2 regions of the Azospirillum sp. 11R-A genome follow, and region 1 is predicted to be linked to the other one. Evidence: predicted binding sites of a transcription regulator. Region 1 holds the regulator's gene; the other holds the start of a gene.
What was found. The regulator HrcA, encoded in region 1, represses chaperone genes, less so after heat shock. The targets are predictions, from matches to a motif close to GTTAGCACTCNCCNNNGGNGAGTGCTAAC.

Region 1 (3,406 bases):
GTGAACCGGGGGCTTTGCAGAAGTCGTATGGTTACGCCTTCGTATCGACGTGTTGGCCGCCGGCGTCACCGCCCTTGGCGACACCGACCATCGCCTCGCGCAGCAGGCGGCCGTGGATGGTGTAGCCGGGCTGGAGAACCTGCACGACGGTGCCGGCGGCCTTGCCGGTGTTCTCGATCTCGAACATCACCTGATGGAAGTTCGGGTCGAACGGCTCCCCGGCCGGGTCCAGCTTCTTGATGCCGGCGCGGTCGAAGGCGGCGAACAGCTGGCGCTCGGTCGCCTCGACGCCGACGGCGAGGCCCTTCAGCACATCGTCCTGCTCGCGGCCCTCGGCCGGCACGGCGTCGAGCGCGCGGCGCAGATTGTCGGCGACCGACACCAGCTCCTTGGCGAAGCTCGACACGGCGAACTTGCTGGCGTCCTCGCGGTCGCGCTGGGCACGGCGGCGGGTGTTCTCCGTCTCCGCCATGGCGCGCAGAAGCTGGTCCTTCAGGCTGGCGACCTCGGCCTCCAGCTTGGCGACGCGGTCCTCGGGCGAACCGGCATCCGTCTGGTTGGCGGTGTCGGCGGTGGCCTCGGTTGGCTCCACCGTGGCGTCGGCGGGCTTGTTCTGCTCTTCGCTCATGGTTTTCTCAATTCTTGCTTCGTCAAAAGGCGGAGTTGGTGAGGGTGGTGCTCAGCCGATCAGCCGGCTGACCACCTTGGCGGTGTAATCGACCAGCGGAATGATGCGGGCGTAATTGATGCGGGTCGGGCCGATGACGCCGATGGCGCCGATCACCTGTTCCCGGCTGTTCTGGAAGGGGGAGATGATCATCGAGCAGCCGGAATGGCTGAACAGCACGTTCTCGGCGCCGATGAAGATCTGCACGCCGTCGCCGCGGCCGGTGGCGTCCAGCATGCGCAGCATCGTCTCCTTGGTCTCCAGCGCCTCGAACAGACCGCGCACGCGCTCCAGATCCGACAGCGCGGTGACGTCCTCCAGCAGGCGGGACTGGCCGCGGACGATCAACTGGCCGGCGTTCGACCCGCCGCTGCCGGCCCAGGTGGCCAGACCGGCGGCGACCACCTTGCGCGACAGCTCGTCCAGCTGGGTCTTCTGCTGCTCGATCTCCTGCAGGACCTCCTGCCGGGCCTCGTCCAGCGTGCGGCCGGCGAGCTTGGCGCTGAGGAAGTTCGACACCGTCTGCAGGGTGGAGGTCGGGACCCCCATCGGCACCTCGATCACCCGGTTCTCGACCAGCCCGTCCTCGTTCACCAGGACGACCAGGGCGCGGCCGGGGCCGAGCGACACGAACTCGATGTGCTTGAGCGGACGGTCGGTCTTGGGTGCCACCACCAGGCCTGCGCAGTGCGACAGGCCGGACAGCATGGTCGACGCCTCGCCCAGCACGTCGGCGAAGGCGCGGCCGGAGGCGGAGCATTTCGCTTCGATCGAGGCGCGTTCGTCCTCGGTCAGCGACCCGATCTCCAGCAGGCCGTCGACGAACATGCGAAGGCCGGCATCGGTCGGGATGCGGCCGGCGGAGGTGTGCGGGGCATAGAGCAGCCCCTGCTCCTCCAGGTCGGCCATCACGTTGCGGATGGTCGCGGGCGACAAGGCCATGCCAAGCCGTCGCGAGATTGTGCGCGAGCCGACCGGCTCGCCCGACGCCACATAGGCGTCGACGATCAGCCGGAAAATCTCGCGCGATCGCTGGTTCAGCTCGTTGATCATGGACTGGGGCGGTCGTGCTCTGTTCGGGCCGGTCGGTTGCGGAACGCAGGTTCCGTCAACCGGTCCGAATTTAGGCAGGTCCGACCGCCGAATCAACGTGCGGGGCGAAGATGCCCCACCGGCATGCCCCCATTGGGATGCGGGCGGCATGCAGGCATGTGACCGCCCTTACTGCTCCGCCAGGAAGGCGCGGTACTGGGTGGCGATGGCGCCGACCGCCGCCTCGTACAGGCGCTGGCCATGTTCGGGACGGGCAAGGCCGGGGGCGGAGCCGATGCGGCCGTCGGGATAGCGGCGACGGAAGTCGCGGGCATCGTGGAAGCCGCCGGCCGGCGCCTGTTCCGGTTCCATCGCCGCGCTCTTGATCGAGTCGGGATAGGCGTACTGGGTCAGCGACACCTCGCTGGGGGTGGCGTGCGAGCCTTCCTTGCCCTGGTACAGCTCGCGTGACAGGCGGCCGACCTCGCCATTCTCCCACCAGTTCACCAGGGTGCAGCGCAGATCCGGGGCGTCGCGGCCGCGCAGCGCCCGGTTCTCCGCATAGATCTCATAGAAGGCGGCGCGCAGCGTGGCGATGTTGCCGCCATGGCCGTTGACGAAGAAGAAGCGCTCGAACCCGTGTTCGGCCAGCGAGCCGACATAGTCGCGCAGTAGCGCGATCAGGGTGGACGGCTTCAGCGTCATCGAGCCGGGGAATTCCATGTGGTGGACGGCCATGCCGACCGGGATGGTCGGGCCGACCAGCGCGCCGGTGGCGTCGCCGACGCCCTTCGCGATGACCTCGGCACAGATGGCGTCGGTGCCGACCAGCCCGTTCGGCCCGTGCTGCTCGGTCGAGCCGATCGGCATGATGATGCCCTTGGAGGTCTTCAGATAGGTTTCGACCTCGGCCCAGGTGCTCAGGTGAAGCTGCACGGTGGCTGATCCTTTTCGACGATGCGTGCCGGAAATGCGGCCGGGAATGCGTTTGCCTTCATGTTAGGCGGCCGGCGGGCCGGGACAACCACTCCCTGCGCCGGGCGGGCATGACGGGGCCGGCGGTTGGGTTTTGTTCATCCCGCGCTGGCGCATTGGTCTCATGGTGACTACAATCGCGTGTACCATGCCCTGACGGGCGTCTGTTTCGGGGTGCGGTTGTGGTTGCGCGCGTCAACACGGTGGCGTTCCAGGGCATCGAGGTGCTGGGGATCGACGTCCAGGTCCAGATGTCCGGCGGAATCGTCGCCTTCACCGTCGTCGGCCTTCCCGACAAGGCGGTGGGCGAAAGCCGGGAGCGGGTGCGCGCTGCGCTGCACGCGCTGGGACTCGCGCTGCCGGCCAAGCGCATCACCGTCAACCTCGCTCCCGCCGATGTGCTGAAGGAGGGAAGCCATTTCGACCTGCCCATCGCGCTCGGCCTGCTGACGGTGATGGGGGTGCTGCCGGATGCGGAGATCGCCCGCTACGTGGCGCTGGGCGAACTGGCGCTCGACGGCGCCCTGACGCCGGTGGCCGGCGTGCTGCCCGCCGCCATCGACGCGCTGGCCAACGACCGCGGCCTGATCTGTCCGGCGGCTTGCGGCGGGGAGGCGGCCTGGGCCGGTCCCGACCTCGACGTGCTGGCGCCGGCCAACCTGCTGGCGCTGATCAACCATTTCAAGGGCACCCAGGTGTTGACCCCGCCCAAGCCGCGGATGCAGGAACAGG
Region 2 (3,406 bases), on a different contig from region 1:
GCTTGCCGACCACGATCGAGCCGTCGGTGCCCGCGTTGTAGGCGATCTGACGGACCGGGGCCTGCAGGGCGCGGCGGATGATGTCGATGCCGACGCGCTGCTCGTCGTTGACCGGGGTCAGGGCGTCCAGGGCCTTGGTGGCGTACAGCAGGGCGGTGCCGCCGCCGGCGACCACACCCTCTTCCACCGCGGCGCGGGTGGCGTGCATCGCGTCATCAACGCGATCCTTGCGCTCCTTCACCTCGACCTCGGTCGCACCGCCGACGCGGATGACGGCGACGCCACCGGCCAGCTTGGCCAGACGCTCCTGCAGCTTCTCACGGTCGTAGTCCGAGGTGGTCTCCTCGGCCTGGGCGCGGATCTGACCGCAACGGGCTTCGATGTCGGCCTTGTCGCCGGCGCCGTCGACGATGGTGGTGGTCTCCTTGGAGATCACGACCTTCTTGGCGGTGCCCAGCATGTCGAGCGTGACGTTCTCGAGCTTGATGCCGAGGTCTTCGCTGATGACCTGGCCGCCGGTCAGGATGGCCATGTCCTCCAGCATCGCCTTGCGGCGATCACCGAAGCCCGGAGCCTTGACGGCGGCGATCTTCAGGCCGCCGCGCAGCTTGTTCACGACGAGCGTGGCCAGCGCCTCGCCCTCGATGTCCTCGGCGATGATCAGCAGCGGACGCGAGGACTGGACGACGGCTTCCAGAACCGGCAGCAGCGGCTGCAGGCCCGACAGCTTCTTCTCGTGCAGCAGGATGAAGGGGTTTTCGAGGTCCGCGACCATCTTGTCGGCGTTGGTCACGAAGTACGGCGACAGGTAGCCGCGGTCGAACTGCATGCCCTCGACGACGTCCAGCTCGGTGTCCAGGCTCTTGGCCTCTTCCACCGTGATGACGCCTTCGTTGCCGACGCGCTCCATCGCCTGGGCGATCATCTTGCCGATCTCGGCTTCGCCGTTGGCGGAGATGGTGCCGACCTGGGCGATCTCGTCGTTGGTCGTGACCTTCTTGGCGCGACCCTGGATGTCGGCGACGACGGCGGCGACGGCGATGTCGATGCCGCGCTTCAGGTCCATCGGGTTCAGGCCGGCGGCGACCTTGGTCACGCCTTCGCGGACGATGGCCTGGGCCAGCACGGTGGCGGTGGTGGTGCCGTCACCGGCCAGATCGTTGGTCTTCGAGGCGACCTCGCGGACCATCTGGGCGCCCATGTTCTCGAACTTGTCGGCCAGCTCGATTTCCTTGGCGACCGACACGCCGTCCTTGGTGATGCGCGGAGCACCGAAGGACTTCTCGATCACGACGTTGCGGCCCTTCGGGCCCAGCGTGACCTTCACGGCGTCGGCGAGGATGTCAACGCCACGCAGCAGCTTTTCGCGCGCGGAGGGGCCGAACTTGACGTCTTTGGCAGCCATGTCTCGATTCCTTGTAACGTGTAAATTTCGAAGGATACGGGCGGAGGACTTAGGCCTCGATGACGCCCATGATGTCGGATTCCTTCATGATCAGGTAATCGACGCCTTCGATCTTCACTTCAGTGCCCGACCACTTGCCGAACAGGATGCGGTCGCCGGCCTTGACGTCTAGCGCCACGACCTTGCCCGACTCGTCACGGGCGCCCGGGCCGACGGCGATGATCTCGCCTTCCTGCGGCTTTTCCTTGGCCGTGTCGGGGATGATGATCCCACCCTTGGTCTTGGTGTCGGACTCCAGACGCTTGACGACGACGCGGTCGTGCAGCGGGCGGAACTTCATGGAATGCCTCCTTGGATCAAGGCTTGGTTCTGACGGAAATTGGCGCGGGCGGCGGCTGTTAGCACTCCATCCCGGCGAGTGCCAGACAGCTAATCGAAGCGGATTGTGGATTCAAGAGGCTCGTTTCGGAATTTGCCGCAAATGCCTGCAACACTCCTCCAACCCCGTCTATAACACATTGATTTTAAATCATATCCCCTCATTGCGGCAGACAGCCGGCGCGGGCAAATTTCTTCGAACGGTCACAGAAGAAGCCGACCCTTCCGGCAGCGGACGCATCGCCGGGACAACGAATAGACGGAACCGGGCACCGCCAGCCCCACCCGATCCTCCCAACCGCCCCCTCGCCTCCCGCACTGCACGCCTGTGATTGCCGTCACAGCGCCACCCGCCGGAATTTCCTAAAATTTTAGAGAAATCGGCACTGGAGAGGTGGAGGGCGCGATGATGGCGAAGCGGCAGGCGGACGGCTGGACCGGGACTCATGCGGCCGACCGCCAGCAATACAAGCGGCCGGCCCGAATCGCCGCCGCTCCGGGATCGGGCAAGCGGGCACGGTGGCGGGATCACGAGAGCCGGCTGGTGGAGGTTCTGCTGGAGTTCACCACCATCGCCGGCCTGTTCGCCCTGCTGTTCGCTTTGTTCGTGCTGTTCGGCGCCGCCCAGACCCTGTCGCCCTAAAGTCTTTCGGCCCGATCCCGCGCTCGTTTCTCCTGTTGCGCAGTCTCCGCGGCCACATCCCCGCAATTCGCGACAAATTCAAATCCATACTCCCGCCTTGCACGAATTCCGCATAGGATCGCCGCCGATACGGGCGGCATCATCCCGCTCGGCGCGCCAACCGGGAGTTTCCATCCATGACCACCCAGCCGGTCTGCCAAGCCGCGGTCGATCTTGTGAAGCATTTCGAAGGCCTCTACCTCAACGCCTATCTGTGCCCGGCCGGCGTTCCCACCATCGGTTACGGCCATACCGCCGGCGTGACGATGGGGCAGACCATCACGGTCGAGCAGGCCGATGCCTTCCTCGCCTCCGACCTGGCCCAGGCCGCCGGCCATGTCGACGCCCTGGTGACGGTGCCGCTGAACGCAGACCAGCGCGGCGCGCTGGCGTCCTTCGTCTTCAACCTCGGCGCCGGCAGCCTGCAAAGCTCGACCCTGCTGAAGCTGCTGAACGAGGGCGATTATGCCGGCGCCGCCGGCCAGTTCGGCCGCTGGGTCTATGCCACGGTGAACGGCACGCCGACCAAGCTGCCGGGCCTCGTCTCCCGCCGCGCGGCCGAGGAGGCGCTGTTCCAGAGCCAGACCGCCCAGCCGAAGACCGGCGTCACCACCGCGGACGGCACTCCCTGATCCTAGCATCATATCTGGGCCTGATATCCGGCCCCGATATCCAAGCCCGATCCGGCATTCCGGCAGGTGCCGGGCACGAGCCGTTTGACGGGACGGGATGTTCGCCCCACATTTGCGGACATCCCACCGCCGTGCTCCGGAATGCCGCCTTGACCGCCTTCGCCTCCGACAGCCTCGCCGCCGCCGCCCGCCCCAATCCGAACCGGCCCATCGCCGTCTGGCTTCTGGTCTGCGCCGCCATGGTGCTGGCCATGGCCGTGATCGGCGCCATCACCCGGCTGACGGAATCCGGCCTGTCGATGGTGGAGT

Region 2: groES (co-chaperone GroES) is a predicted target of HrcA. The motif match lies at 1,803-1,831, and genes of this name have one in related genera.

What each region holds. Positions count from the first base shown of each region.
Region 1 is NZ_JBCEBL010000006.1:269,115-272,520, forward strand. Features, by position in the region: gene grpE (nucleotide exchange factor GrpE) at 32-628, opposite strand; gene hrcA (heat-inducible transcriptional repressor HrcA) at 680-1,720, opposite strand; gene VH569_RS12165 (creatininase family protein) at 1,889-2,635, opposite strand; gene VH569_RS12170 (YifB family Mg chelatase-like AAA ATPase) at 2,857-3,406, shown strand, end outside.
Region 2 is NZ_JBCEBL010000037.1:52,588-55,993, forward strand. Features, by position in the region: gene groL (chaperonin GroEL) at 1-1,405, opposite strand, end outside; gene groES (co-chaperone GroES) at 1,455-1,745, opposite strand; gene VH569_RS31675 (hypothetical protein) at 2,190-2,426, shown strand; gene VH569_RS31680 (lysozyme) at 2,603-3,097, shown strand; gene VH569_RS31685 (COX15/CtaA family protein) at 3,247-3,406, shown strand, end outside.